Regions from separate parts of the Streptomyces sp. JN8 genome, predicted to be linked through region 1. Evidence: predicted binding sites of a transcription regulator. Region 1 holds the regulator's gene; the other holds the start of a gene.
The links. The regulator HspR, encoded in region 1, represses chaperone genes until heat shock. The targets are predictions, from matches to a motif close to TTGAGNNNNNNNNNCTCAA.
Positions count from the first base shown of each region.

Region 2: lon (endopeptidase La) is a predicted target of HspR. The motif match lies at 3,717-3,735, and genes of this name have one in related genera.

Region 1 covers NZ_CM147852.1:4,448,418-4,455,646, reverse strand. The annotation lists gene ACY0MR_RS19660 (helix-turn-helix transcriptional regulator) at 1-501, shown strand, start outside; gene ACY0MR_RS19655 (hypothetical protein) at 545-1,018, shown strand; gene ACY0MR_RS19650 (heat shock protein transcriptional repressor HspR) at 1,156-1,599, opposite strand; gene dnaJ (molecular chaperone DnaJ) at 1,604-2,788, opposite strand; gene grpE (nucleotide exchange factor GrpE) at 2,846-3,499, opposite strand; gene dnaK (molecular chaperone DnaK) at 3,499-5,346, opposite strand; gene ACY0MR_RS19630 (sugar transferase) at 5,601-6,089, shown strand; gene ACY0MR_RS19625 ((Fe-S)-binding protein) at 6,219-7,229, shown strand, end outside.
Region 2 covers NZ_CM147852.1:2,951,026-2,958,254, reverse strand. The annotation lists gene ACY0MR_RS12595 (ABC transporter ATP-binding protein) at 1-413, opposite strand, end outside; gene ACY0MR_RS12590 (zf-HC2 domain-containing protein) at 410-1,522, opposite strand; gene ACY0MR_RS12585 (RNA polymerase sigma factor) at 1,519-2,154, opposite strand; gene ACY0MR_RS12580 (hypothetical protein) at 2,222-2,818, opposite strand; gene ACY0MR_RS12575 (GNAT family N-acetyltransferase) at 2,980-3,627, opposite strand; gene lon (endopeptidase La) at 3,758-6,172, shown strand; gene ACY0MR_RS12565 (DUF4240 domain-containing protein) at 6,298-6,909, shown strand; gene ACY0MR_RS12560 (lytic polysaccharide monooxygenase auxiliary activity family 9 protein) at 7,068-7,229, opposite strand, start outside.

The DNA.
Region 1 (7,229 bases):
GACCGCGGGGTCCGGATGCGGACGCTCTACCAGCACACCGCACGGCACCATCCCGCCACCCTGGCCTACGTCGAACGCGTCGCGCCGTACGGGCTCGAACTGCGCACCCTCGAGGAGATCGTCGACCGGCTGATCATCGTCGACCGCAAGGTCGCGTTCGTGCCCGCGCGCAGCGACCGCCAGGTCGCCCTCGAACTCCGCCACGAGGGCCTCGTGCAGTACCTCGTCGGCGTCTTCGACCAGTTCTGGCTGCACGGGGTGCCCTGGGAGGACGAGATCCCCTACAGCCCCTCCGTGGACGGCATCGGCGGCGTCCAGCGCTCGATCGCCAAACTCCTCGTCGAGGGCCACGTGGACGAGGCCATCGCCCGCCGCCTCGGCATGAACGTGCGCACCTGCCGCGCCCACATCGCCAAACTCGCCGCCGCCCTCGGCAGCGGCAGCCGGGCCCAGCTCGGCTACCTGATCGCGCAGTCGGGCATCCTCGAGGGAGACACCTGACCACCGGACACCTGACCAGCGCCGAACGGGACAACTCACCACCGTGTACGTACAGATCGACCTCGACGGGCCCGCCGGGACCCTCCGCGTCTCCGGGCACGACCTGCCCACCGTGGAGCTCGTACGGGCCCCCGGGACCCGCCCGGACACCCATACGCCGATCGGCACCCGCAAGCCCGCCCTGCTCGCCCTGACGGTGGCCGGGGAACCCGCCGTCATCAAGCCGGCCCGCGCGCGGCTACTGCGCCGCTCCTACCGGGTGGACGTCCGCGTGGACGGCCTCCGCTACCGGCTCGTCCCCAGCTCGTACGTGGACAGCCGGTTCACCCGGAACGGGAAGGCGCTCGGGACCCTGGAGTCCAAGGGGGACGGCACGGTGTACCCCGACTGGGACCCGGCCGCCGCCCCGACCCCGCTCGACCACGCCGTCGGCACCGCCCTCGCCGCCGCGTTCGGCACGGGCGCGTCGCCCTGGTGGGAGACCGTCGGCGACATCGTGGCGGAGCTCATCCCGTAGCGGCGGGGTCCCGGGCCGCCGACCGCCCCGGGTCCCCGCCGCCGGCCCCGTACACGCCGAAGCCCCCTCCACGACCGTGGAAGGGGCTTCACGCGTCCAGGGGCGCCCGGCGCGGGGCCGGGCCGCCGGACGGGGGCCTACTCGCCGCGCTTGGGACGCCAGACCACCAGGGCGCTCGCCTGCTGCACGTCCTGGTACGGCACCAGGTCGCGCCGGTACGAGGCGTGCACCTGGGCCTCGCGCTGCCGCATCGCCGCCGCCGCGCCGTCGACGGCCGCCGACAGCTCCGCGATCCGGCTCTGCAGCGCCGCGACCTGGTTCTCCAGCTCGATGATGCGCTTGATCCCGGCCAGGTTGATGCCCTCGTCCTGCGACAGCTGCTGCACCTGCCGGAGCAGCTCGATGTCACGGGCCGAGTAGCGCCGGCCACGGCCCGCCGTGCGGTCCGGGGAGACCAGACCGAGGCGGTCGTACTGACGGAGGGTCTGCGGGTGCAGACCGGAGAGCTGGGCCGCCACCGAGATGACGTACACCGGCGACTCGTCGGTCAGCTCGTACGGATTGCGTCGGCGCCCGTCCACCGGGTCACGCTCCCTTCGCTGCCTGGAACAGCTCCGCCCGCGGATCGTCGGAGGCGGTCGCCTCGCGATAGGTCTCCAGGGCGTCCCGTGCCTTGTCGTCCAGCTCCTTCGGCACCGCGACCTCGACCGTCACGAGGAGGTCGCCGCGGGTGCCGTCCTTGCGGACCGCGCCCTTGCCGCGGGCGCGCATGGTCCGGCCGTTCGGCGTGCCCGCGGGCAGCTTGAGGGTGACCGCGGGGCCGCCGAGGGTCGGCACCTTGATCTCGCCGCCGAGCGCCGCCTCCGTGAAGGAGACCGGCACCGTGACGGTGAGGTTGTCGTCCTTGCGGCCGAACACCGGGTGGGAGTCGACGTGCACGACGACGTACAGGTCGCCGTTCTGCCCGCCGCGCTCCCCCGGCGCCCCCTTGCCGCGCAGCCGGATCTTCTGGTTGTCGGAGACCCCGGCCGGGATGCGGACCTGCATGGTGCGGGAGGACTTGGCCCGGCCGCTGCCCTTGCAGACCTCGCAGGGGTTCTCGGCGATCAGGCCGCGGCCCTTGCAGTCCACGCAGGGGTCGGTGAGCGAGAAGCCGCCGCCGCTGCCGCGCGAGACCTGTCCGGTGCCGACGCAGGTCGGGCACACCCGGGGGGTGCCGTTCTTGTCGCCGGTGCCCGAACACGCCGTGCACGGCTGCTGGCTGGACATCCGCAGCGGTACGGTCGCGCCCTCGATGGCCTCGGTGAAGCTGAGCGTCACCTCGGACTCGATGTCCTGGCCGCGCCGGGGCTGGGTGCGGGCACCCGCGCCGCCGCCGCGGTTGAACAGGCCGCCGAAGACGTCCCCGATGCCGCCGCCGCCACCGCCGCCGAAGCCGCCGCCCGCGCCGCCCTGGGCGCCTCCGAAGAGGTCGCCCAGGTCGAAGTTGAACGAGCCGCCCGCCCCGGGACCGCCGGCCCGGAAGCCGCCGTTCCCGAAGAGGGCGCGGGCCTCGTCGTACTCCTTGCGCTTCTTGGGGTCGCCGAGGATGTCGTTCGCCTCGGAGATCTCCTTGAAGCGCTCCTCGGCCTTGGCGTCGTTCTTGTTGGCGTCCGGGTGGTTCTCGCGGGCGAGCTTCCGGTACGCCTTCTTGATCTCGGCCTCGGTGGCGTCCTTGGGGACGCCGAGAACCTTGTAGTAGTCCTTCTCGACGAAGTCCTTCGTGCTCATCGACGTCCCTCCTTCCGGACTGCTCCGGGGTCTGTCACCGCTGTGCGGCCGGTCGCGCTACCCCTCCTCGGGGGCACCGCTCTCCTCGTCCGTGGACGACTTCGCGTCGTCCTTGGCCGGTGCCGCGCCCGGCTGGGGCTCGGCGACGGCCACGCGGGCGGGCCGGATGGTCCGCTCGCCGATCCGGTACCCCGGCTGCAGGATCGCCACGCACGTCGTCTCGGTGACGTCCGGCGCGTACGAGTGCATCAGGGCCTCGTGGATCGTCGGGTCGAAGGGCTCGCCCTCCTTGCCGAACTGCTGCAGACCCATCTTGGCGACGACGGTCTCCAGCGATTCGGCCACCGACTTGAACCCGCCCACGAGCTCGCCGTGGTCCCGGGCCCGGCCGACGTCGTCGAGCACCGGGAGCAGGTCGCTCAGGAGGCTCGCGACGGCGATCTCCTTGACCGTGACCCGGTCCCGCTCCACGCGGCGGCGGTAGTTCTGGTACTCGGCCTGGAGCCGCTGGAGGTCCGCGGTGCGCTCCTCGAGCGCCTTGCGGGCCTGGTCCAGCTGCGCCAGCAGAGCCACGTCAGTCGTGTCCCCGGCCGGGGCCGCCCCCTCCGCCTTGTCGGCGGAGGCGGCGGCAGCGGCGGTCTCGGGCTCCTCGGGCGTGCCGTCGGCGGGGACTTCGGGCTTCTCCTCGAAGCCCGGGGTCTCCTCCGACATCAGGCAGCGCCGCCCTTCGGCTTGTCCTCGTCGACGATCTCGGCGTCGACGACGTCGTCGTCGGCCGGGGCCTGCTGGCCGGCGCCGGCGTCGCCGCCCGCGGCCTGCGCGCCCTGGGCGTCGGCGTAGAGCGCCTGGCCGAGCTTCTGCGAGACGGCCGCGACCTTCTCGGTGGCGGTGCGGATCTCGGCGGTGTCCTCGCCCTTGAGCTTCTCCTTCAGCTCGCCGAGCGCGGCCTCGACCTCGGCCTTGACGTCGCCGGGGACCTTGTCCTCGTTGTCCTTGAGGAACTTCTCCGTCTGGTAGACGAGCTGCTCGCCCTGGTTGCGGGACTCGGCGGCCTCGCGGCGGCGGTGGTCCTCGTCCGCGTACTGCTCGGCCTCCTGGCGCATGCGGTCGACCTCGTCCTTCGGCAGCGAGGAGCCGCCGGTGACGGTCATCTTCTGCTCCTTGCCGGTGCCGAGGTCCTTCGCGGTCACGTGCATGATGCCGTTGGCGTCGATGTCGAAGGCGACCTCGATCTGCGGGACGCCGCGGGGCGCCGGCGGCAGACCGGTCAGCTCGAACATGCCGAGCTTCTTGTTGTACGCCGCGATCTCGCGCTCGCCCTGGTAGACCTGGATCTGCACGGACGGCTGGTTGTCCTCGGCCGTCGTGAAGATCTCGGACCGCTTGGTCGGGATCGTGGTGTTGCGCTCGATGAGCTTGGTCATGATGCCGCCCTTGGTCTCGATGCCGAGGGACAGCGGGGTCACGTCGAGGAGCAGGACGTCCTTGACCTCACCCTTGAGGACACCGGCCTGGAGCGCGGCGCCGATGGCGACGACCTCGTCCGGGTTGACGCCCTTGTTGGCGTCCTGACCGCCGGTCAGCTCCTTGACGAGCTCGGCGACGGCCGGCATACGGGTCGAACCGCCGACGAGGACGACGTGGTCGATCTCGGAGAGGTTGATGCCCGCGTCCTTGATGACGTTGTGGAACGGCACCTTGCAGCGGTCGAGCAGGTCCGAGGTCAGCTGCTGGAACTGGGCCCGGGTGAGCTTCTCGTCCAGGTGCAGCGGGCCCTCGGCGGAGGCCGTGATGTACGGCAGGTTGATGGAGGTCTCGGTCGAGGACGAGAGCTCGATCTTCGCCTTCTCCGCGGCCTCGCGGAGACGCTGGAGAGCCATCTTGTCCTTGGCCAGGTCCACGCCGTGGCCGTTCTGGAACTGCGTCACCAGGTAGTCGACGACGCGCTGGTCCCAGTCGTCGCCACCGAGGTGGTTGTCACCGTTGGTGGCCTTCACCTCGACGACGCCGTCACCGATCTCCAGGAGGGACACGTCGAAGGTGCCGCCACCGAGGTCGAAGACGAGGATCGTCTGGTCGTCCTTGTCGAGGCCGTACGCGAGGGCGGCCGCGGTGGGCTCGTTGACGATGCGCAGGACGTTGAGGCCCGCGATCTCACCGGCCTCCTTGGTGGCCTGGCGCTCCGAGTCGTTGAAGTACGCCGGCACGGTGATGACCGCGTCGACGACCTTCTCGCCCAGGTAGGCCTCGGCGTCGCGCTTCAGCTTCTGCAGGATGAAGGCGCTCATCTGCTGCGGGTTGAAGTTCTTGCCGTCGATCTCGATCTTCCAGTCGGTGCCCATGTGGCGCTTGACCGACCGGATGGTCCTGTCGACGTTGGTGACGGCCTGACGCTTGGCCACCTCGCCGACGAGCACCTCACCGTTCTTCGCGAAGGCGACGACGGACGGCGTGGTCCTGGCGCCCTCGGCGTTGGTGATGACGGTGGGCTCGCCGCCTTCCAGAACGCTGACGACGGAGTTAGTCGTGCCCAGGTCGATGCCGACCGCACGTGCCATTTCGATTCCTCCAGCTGACGTACTTGAGTGGATCTGACTCAAGGATGCACGACGACGCCGATCGCGTCAACAGACCTGAGTGGAGAGGGCTCAACTCTTCGACCTTTATCTCACTCATACGGGGGCGGGGGCGCGTCGATCCCGGGTCGGGGCGGGGAGCGCGTGAGAGAGTCCGGATGCCCCTTGCCGGGCAAAGCAGGCATATCCCACGAATATCCCATGATGCTCACACGGTCCCTCGGAAGGGTGTGGGAATGACGGCCAAGCGCACGTTCGACCTCATGGGCGGGCTCGCCCTCCTGCTCGCGCTCTCCCCGCTCCTCGCCGCCGTCGCCCTCTCGGTCGCCCTCGGCTCGGCGACCCCGGGCCGGGGCGTGCTGCGCCGGCGTACGGTGGCCGGCCTGGAGGGGCACCCCTTCACGATGCTGACCTTCCGCACCCGCGGCCCGCTGGCCGCCCTGCCCCTGCTGCTGCATGTCGTCGAGGGGCGGATGTCGCTCGTCGGACCCTGCCCCCTGTCGCCGTCGCACCGCGAGTGCGCGGGCGAGGGGCGCCGCCGGCTCTCCGTCCGCCCGGGACTCACCGGACCGTGGCAGATCAGCGGACGCTCGGACCTCCCGTGGGAGGAGCGGGAGCTGCTCGACCTCCACTACGTGGACCACCACTGGCTGGGGATGGACCTGCGGATCCTTGCGCGTACGCTTCCAGCAGTCCGCAGACGGCGCGCGGCAAGGTTTGCCTGAGCGACACAGATCACCGCGAGCGCCGCTGCATCACGAGGCCCCGAACGGGTAATCTCAGCACGGACTAGATAAGTTACCGCTTAGTAGGCTCGGCTCAGGCACTGAGCGGGCCCGCCCGAGGAGCCCGTCATGCAACTCGCCGCGATCATTGTGTCGCTGACGCTGACCGTGGTCGGCGTTGCCCTGCTCGCTCGCGCCGTCGGCCAGTTCGTCTCGTACTTCAAGCTCGGACAGCCGGTCCCGGCCGGGAGCCGTACCGACAACCCGTACCAGCGGAGCGTGACGCTCGTCCGGGAGTTCCTCGGCCACACGCGCATGAACCGCTGGGGCATCGTCGGCTTCGCCCACTGGTTCGTCGCCGTCGGCTTCCTCACCCTGCCGCCCACCCTGGCCCAGGCCTTCGGCCAGCTCTTCCAGGCCGACTGGACGCTGCCGGTCATCGGCGGCTTCCTCCCGTTCGAGCTGTACATCGAGTTCATCGGCGTGATGACGATCCTCGGCATCGCCGTGCTGATCGTCATCCGCCTGCTGAGCCTCCCGGGCCGGGCCGGACGCAAGTCCCGCTTCGCCGGCTCCAAGGCGGGCCAGGCGTACTTCGTCGAGTACGTCATCCTCACCATCGGCCTCGCCATCTACGTGCTGCGCGGCCTCGAAGGCGCGATCCACCACGTCGAGCACTACGAGGCCGCGTACTTCGCCTCGTACCCCCTGGTCCTGGCCTTCAAGGGCCTGAGCGTCCCCACCCTCCAGACGCTCATCTACTTCACCGCCATGGTGAAGATCAGCACCTCGTTCATCTGGATGATCGTCGTCTCGCTCAACACCAACATGGGCGTCGCCTGGCACCGATTCCTCGGCTTCCCGAACATCTGGTTCAAGCGGAACGCCGACGGCTCCACCGCCCTCGGCGCGCTCCAGCCGATGACGACGGCCGGCAAGGAGATCGACTGGGAGGACCCGGCCGAGGACGCCGTCTTCGGCGTCTCCCAGGTCGAGCAGTTCTCCTGGAAGGGCATCCTCGACTTCTCCACCTGCACCGAGTGCGGCCGCTGCCAGTCGCAGTGCCCCGCCTGGAACACCGGCAAGCCCCTCTCCCCCAAGCTCCTCATCATGTCGCTGCGCGACCACGCGCACGCCAAG
Region 2 (7,229 bases), 1.5 Mb from region 1:
GTTCTCATCCGCGCGTCGATCCGGTCCCCGAGCCCGACCCGCGCCACCGCGCGCTCCACGGCCGCCGGGACGCGGTCGGCCGGCACCTCCTTGAGCCAGGCGACGTAGGCCACGAACTCCCGCACGGTGAAGGCCGGGTAGTAGCCGAAGTCCTGCGGGAGGTAGCCGAGCCGGCGGCGGATGCCGGTGCGCTCGCGGTGCCGGGTGGCGTCTCCGCCGAGGAGCTCCACCCGGCCGGAGGAGGGGGCGGCCACGGTCGCGAGGACCCGGATGAGGGAGGTCTTGCCGGCGCCGTTCGGGCCGAGCAGTCCGTGGACGCCGGGGCCCAGGGACAGGTCGAGCCGGTCGAGGGCGACGGTGCGGCGATGGCGGACGGTCAGTCCGCTCACCGCGACGGCGGGCGAGGGGGTCACCGGGGCTCCAGGTGGTCGAAGGAACGGCGCCGCACCGCGAGGAGGGTGGCGCAGGCCAGCGCCGCGCCGGCCCACCCCCCTTGGGCGGCGGGGCCGGAGAAGTACGGGGCGAGCGCGGCCGCCGGGGCGGCCGTGTCCACGGGGCCGAGCAGCGTGCCCGTGACGGCGAGCAGCCATCCGCCGCCCAGCGTCGCGGCCGCCGCCCGGCAGCCGACGAACGAGCCGAGCGCGAGCGTCGCCAGGGTCAGCGCCAGACCCGGAAGCAGCCAGGCGGCGGCCCCCGGGAGTCCGGCCACCGGCGGCAGCAGCGCGCCCCCGGCCGTCAGCAGCGGTACGCAGACGACGAGGACGGCGGCGGTCCGGGTGAGCAGCAGCCGCAGTCCGCCGGAGGGCGTGGCCGCGGTGATCTCGTGCATCGGGTCGGCGTGCCGCCCGTAGGAGACGGCGACGCCGGCGAGCGGGAGGACGGGGGAGAGGGCGAGCAGCAGACCGCCCGCGCCGCGGACCCCGGCCCCGTGGGCGAGCGCGAGGGCCCCGCCGACGACCAGCAGCACGGCCACCGCCCAGGAGCCGCGGACCGCGGGCCCGACCGCCCACCAGAGCCGGGCCCAGCGGCCGGTTCGGGTGGGGGTGGAGGGCGAGGGGGTGGCCTGGGTGGGGGTCGGCCCGATGGTGCCGTGTGCGGGCCGTCGTCGTGTGGTGCCGCGGACCGCGGGCCCGACCGCCCACCAGAGCCGGGCCCAGCGGCCGGTTCGGGTGGGGGTGGAGGGCGAGGGGGCGGCCGGAGCCGGGGTCGGCCGGATGCCGCCGGGTGCGGGTCGTCCTCCTGTGTCGCCCGCGAGCGGGGGCCGGGCGCCCGCCCGGGCCCCGGCGGCGGCGCCGATCGACGCCAGCAGGTCGGCGCGGACGGCCGCGAGCACGGGGCCGGCCGTTCCGGCGCGCACGGCGGCCGAGACGCGGCCCGCGCAGCCCGCGCAGGACTCGACGTGCTTCTCCAGGGACCAGGCGTCGGTCTCGGGCGCGGCACCGTCGGCGTACCGGCGCGCGAGGTCGTCCGTGACGTGCCAGGGCAGCCCGGGGCCGTCCGCGGGGCGGCGCTGTGTCGTCATGCGGTGCCTCCCAGGGCGTGGGGGCCGCCGGGGCGGGCCGCCCCGAGTGCGGCGCGCAGTTCGCGGCGGGCGCGCAGGGCGCGGGTCTTGACCGTGCCCTCGGGTATGCCGAGGAGCCGGGCGGTCTCCCGGGTCGTCAGACCGTCGACGACGGTGGCCCGCAGGACCTCGGCGAGCTCGGGGGAGATCCGGTCGAGGGCCGCGCCGACCTCCCCGTACTCCAGGCCGGCGAGCACCCGGTCCTCGGCGGAGGGCGCGGCGCCGGGCGGCTCCGCGGGCAGGGCGGCGTGCCGGGCGGCCTCGGTCACGACGCGTTCCGCGCGGGCCCGGGCCCGCTGCGCGTCGACCAGGCGCCGGGCCGCGATCACCCAGAGCCAGCCGCCTGCCTCGCCCCTGCCCCGGTGGCCGCCGGCCGAGCGCCAGACCGTGACGAAGGTGTCCTGGAGGACCTCCCGCACGGTCTCCTCGTCGGGGCAGCGCCGGGCGAGGCGCGCGTGCAGCCAGCCGGCGTGCCGGTCGTAGAGCACGGCGAGCGCCTCGGAGTCCCCCCGGGCGACCGCGCGCAGCAGCGCCGTGTCGTCGTCCTCGTCGCCCCCTGCGGGGCCTCCCCCTGGGGGGCGCACCAGTCTCACGCCCTCTCTATCGCGCGCGTGCCCCGGTCCGGTTCTCCGGGGCCCGGGGCCGTCGCGCCCGCCGGGCTCAGGGCCGCGTCGGAGGGCCGCCCTCCGGGAGGGCGGCGAAGACCCGCCGGAGCGCCGCCGGGCGCTCGTCCTCGCCGTCCTGCGCGACGACGAGGCGGTGCCGGTACGTCACGCGGTACTGGAAGCCGTCGGGGACCGGGCGGCCCGTGGGCCGCTCCGGGACCCGGGCGTAGGCGGGGTCGGCCAGGGCGGCCCGCAGCTCGGCGGCCTGGGCGGGGGTCTGCCGGCCGGTCCGGGGCGGCTCGGTGCGGGAGCGGATGCTCCAAGAGCCGTCGTGCCGGACGACCAGCGTGTTGCGGACCCCGGCGAGGCCGCCGTCGACGACGACCTCGACGAGGAGCCCGGCCGGCTGCGGGTCCGTGGTGGAGGTGCCGGGTGCCGGGGTGGTGCCGGCGGGCGGAGTGGCCGGGGGCTGTGGGGTGCCCGGGTCGGGCGATCCGCTCTCCCCGGGGGGCGGCGGGGCCGGTGCGCTCGTCGCCGAGGACGGTCCGCCCGCCTCGGTCGGGGTCGCGGGACCGCAGCCGCTCGCACCGCCGACCAGGGCCCCGACCAGGATCAGGGCCCCGCACCACGTCCCCCGCGCGCCTCTCGCCATGGTCCGAGCATGCCGGGTGCCGGGCCTCCCGCGCAGCCGTACGGCCGGGTTCGCGCCCGCGGGCCCAGCCGGGCGCGCCGCGGTCCCGGGCGATGCCGGGCGCGACGCGGTTCCGTGCGACGCCGGCGCGCCCGCGGTCCCGGGCGATGCCGGTGATCGGCTCAGCCGGCCGCGCCGCCGTCCCGGACGATGCCGGTGATCGGCCCCCGGTAGCGCCAGTCGAGGGAGTCGTACAGCGCGAGTCCGTCCGTGGTCGCGGCGAGCACCCCGGTCGCGGCTCCCGCCTGGGCGGCGGCGGCCTCCAGGGTGCGCATGACGTTGGCGCCGAGGCCGCGCCGCCGGTGCGCGGGATCGGTCTCGATCTGGTCGGCGACGGCGGTGGAGCCGGTCGGGGCGATCCGGCCGCTCGCGGCGAGGGTGCCGTCGGGCGCCAGGACGCGGACGCGGATGACCCCGTCCCGGACCTCGGTGGTCCGCGCGTACCCCTCGGGCGGGGCCGGGCGGGCGCCGGGGTCGAGCGGCTTGACCATCATGAATCCCGGGTCGTCGGGGACGGTCCACCCCTCCGTGATCCATGCCTGCGCGTCCTCGGGTCCCGCCATGACCTTGAGCCAGCTGTAGGGGGCGGTGAGGCGGGTGCAGAGCGCGCCGACCGTGGCGGCGTCGGGGGCGGGCAGCACGTGGCGCACGACGTGCCGGGGCAGTCCCACGTCGATCCGGTGGCCCCAGGGCTCGGGGACGGCGGCCGGGGTTCCCCGGGAGACGGTCCAGCCCGTCACCCAGGCCGATGTAAGAGCTGCAATATCCATGCAGGTATTACATCGGTCGTTCCCGGCCTGCGCGAGAGTGATCGCTCAGAGCGAACAGGCGTCCGGGAACATCCACGGGCTCACATGCATTGAGTCGACATAGCTCAACTTGACTGCCGAAGGGGAGATCATGGCTTCTGACTCCAAGCCGTCCGTGCCGCTCACTCTGCCCGTGCTGCCGCTCGACGACGAGGTCGTGCTGCCCGGCATGGTGGTGCCGCTCGACCTGTCCGACAACGAGGTGCGCGCCGCCGTGGAGGCCGCTCAGGCCGCCGCCCGGCCCGGCGCGGGCAAGCCGCGGGTGCTGCTCGTGCCCCGCGTCGACGGGACCTACGCCGGGACCGGCGTCCTGGGCACCGTGGAGCAGGTCGGACGGCTCTCCGACGGCGACCCCGGCGCCCTGATCCGCGGCATCGGCCGCGTGCGCATCGGCGCCGGCACGACCGGGCCCGGCGCGGCCCTCTGGGTCGAGGGCGGCACGGTCGAGGAGACCCTGCCCGACCCGCTTCCCGGCCAGGTCGCCGACCTCGTCAAGGAGTACAAGGCGCTCGCCACCACCTGGCTCAAGAAGCGCGGGGCCTGGCAGGTCGTCGACCGCGTCCAGCAGATCGACGGCGTCGGCGCCCTCGCCGACAACTCCGGGTACTCGCCCTTCCTCACCGTCGAGCAGAAGGTCGCGCTCCTGGAGACCGCGGACCCGGTCGCCCGCCTCCGGCTCGCCACCGCCCAGCTCCGCGAGCACCTCGCCGAGCAGGACGTCGCCGAGACCATCGCCAAGGACGTCCAGGAGGGCGTCGACAAGCAGCAGCGCGAGTTCCTGCTCCGGCGCCAGCTCGAAGCGGTCCGCAAGGAACTGCGCGACCTGAACGGCGAGTCCGAGGCGGACGAGTCCGACGACTACCGCGCCCGCGTGGAGGCCGCCGACCTGCCCGAGAAGGTCCGCGAGGCCGCCCTCAAGGAGGTCGAGAAGCTGGAGCGGTCCAGCGACCAGTCCCCCGAGGGCTCCTGGATCCGCACCTGGCTGGACACCGTCCTCGAACTGCCCTGGAACGAGCGCTCCGAGGACCGGTACGACATCCGCGGCGCCCGCGCCGTCCTCGACGCCGAGCACTTCGGCCTCGACGACGTGAAGGAGCGCATCACCGAGTACCTCGCCGTCCGCAAGCGCCGGGCCGAGCGCGGCCTGGGCGTCGTCGGCGGACGCCGCGGCGGGGCCGTCCTCGCCCTGGTCGGGCCGCCCGGCGTCGGCAAGACCTCCCTCGGCGAGTCCGTCGCGCACGCGATGGGACGCCGGTTCGTCCGGGTCGCCCTCGGCGGCGTACGGGACGAGGCGGAGATCCGCGGCCACCGCAGGACCTACGTCGGCGCCCTGCCCGGCCGGATCGTCCGCGCCATCAAGGAGGCCGGGTCCATGAACCCGGTGGTCCTCCTCGACGAGATCGACAAGGTCGGCTCCGACTTCCGCGGCGACCCCGCGGCGGCCCTCCTCGAAGTCCTCGACCCGGCGCAGAACCACACCTTCCGCGACCATTACCTGGAGGTCGAACTCGACCTCTCCGACGTGGTGTTCCTGGCCACGGCCAACGTCCTCGAAGCCATTCCCGAGGCCCTCCTCGACCGCATGGAGCTGGTCAGGCTCGACGGCTACACCGAGGACGAGAAGGTCGTCATCGCCCGCGACCACCTGCTGCCCCGGCAGCTGGAGCGGGCGGGCCTGGAGCCCGGCGAGGTCGTCCTGGAGGACGCGAGCCTGCGCAGGCTGGCCGGCGAGTACACCCGCGAGGCCGGCGTCCGCACCCTGGAGCGGGCCGTCTCCCGGCTGCTCCGCAAGGTCGCCGCGGAACACGAACTGGGCGACCGCGAACTGCCGTTCACGATCGGCCCCGACGACCTGCGCGCACTCATCGGGCGTCCGCACCACGTCCCCGAGTCCGCCCAGGACCCGGCGGAGCGCCGGACGGCCGTGCCGGGCGTCGCCACCGGCCTCGCCGTGACCGGCGCGGGCGGTGACGTCCTCTTCGTCGAGGCGTCCCTGGCCGACCCGGAGACCGGCGCCGCCGGGCTGACCCTCACCGGACAACTGGGCGACGTCATGAAGGAGTCGGCTCAGATCGCGCTCTCCTTCCTCCGCTCGCACGGGGCGGAACTGGAGCTTCCCGTCACCGGCCTGAAGGACCGGGGCGTGCACATCCACTTCCCCGCGGGCGCGGTCCCCAAGGACGGCCCGAGCGCGGGCGTCACCATGACGACCGCCCTCGCCTCCCTGCTGAGCGGGCGTCAGGTCCGCACGGACGTGGCCATGACCGGCGAGGTCTCCCTCACCGGCCGGGTGCTCCCGATCGGCGGCGTGAAGCAGAAGCTCCTCGCCGCCCACCGGGCGGGCATCACCACGGTCGTGATCCCCAAGCGGAACGAGGCCGACCTGGACGACGTCCCGGCCGAGATCCTGGAGAAGCTGGAGGTCCACCCGGTCACGGACGTCCGCCAGGTCCTGGAGATCGCGCTGACCCCGGCCGCGGTGCCGGTCGGCGCGGCCGCGGCCTGACGCCCCCCGTGGCGGAGCGGGGTGCCCCACGCGGGGGGCACCCCGCTCCGGCGTGCCCCGCGCGTGTACGCGGGCGCAGGTAATTCTTCACCCGGATGTCAGCCGGGAGTGTCATGCTCGTACGCATGAACGAAGACGCCTTCTGGGCCCTCATCGACGAGTTGAGCCGACGCACCGGTGACCTGGAGGAGCGGACGGAGTGGCTGCGCACGGAGCTGCTCCGGCGACCGGCCGAAGAGAGCGTGGACTTCCAGGTGCGCCTCGACGACGCGCTCGAGGTCGCCGGGACGCACGCCGTGTGGCGCGCGGCGAACCGGATCGAGGGCGGCGCCTGCACCGACGACGGCTTCCACTACTTCACCCTCTGGCTCGTCGGGCAGGGGCGGAAGGTCTACGAGTCGGTCGTCGCCGACCCGGACGCGCTGGCCGACGTGCCGGGCGTACGGGCCCTGGTGGGCCGGCACCGGGACGGGTGGGACGACGACGAGTGGCCGGAGTGGGAAGGCCTCGACTACGTCGCGCAGGACGCGTTCGACGAGCTCACCGGCCAGGAGGACGACTGCGGCGAGGAGTTCGACGACGCCGTCGACGAGCGCGCCGAGGAACTGGCGGACGAGCTCTCGGGGGACTTCGGGGAGGAGTGGGAAGAGGGCGGCGAGTCCCGGGGGTCTCGTCCGGAGGGAGTGGCGATACCCCGCCTCACCGCCCTCTTCCCGCTCGCCGCGTCCGGCGCATAGGGGGCGTCTTGCCGATCGGGCCCGCGAGCCCGACTGATCGGCGGGACACCTCCCGGCACGCTCGGGACGGAGCGCGGGCCGGACGGGTCTGGTGCGGCCCCGAGGGGGCCGCGTCGCCCGGGCCGGATGCGGTCGGCCGGCCCGAGCGAGGACCACGGCTACGAGGCCGAGGTCCTGCGGCGGCGGCCCAGGAGGAGGCTGCCCGCGCCGAAGACGGCGAGGGCGCCCGCGCCCGCGAGGGCCGTGGGCAGCGGCGAGGACGGGGTCGCGGCCGACTCGGCCGAGAGGGCCGGGGCCTGCTCGTCGCCGCCGTGGCCCGC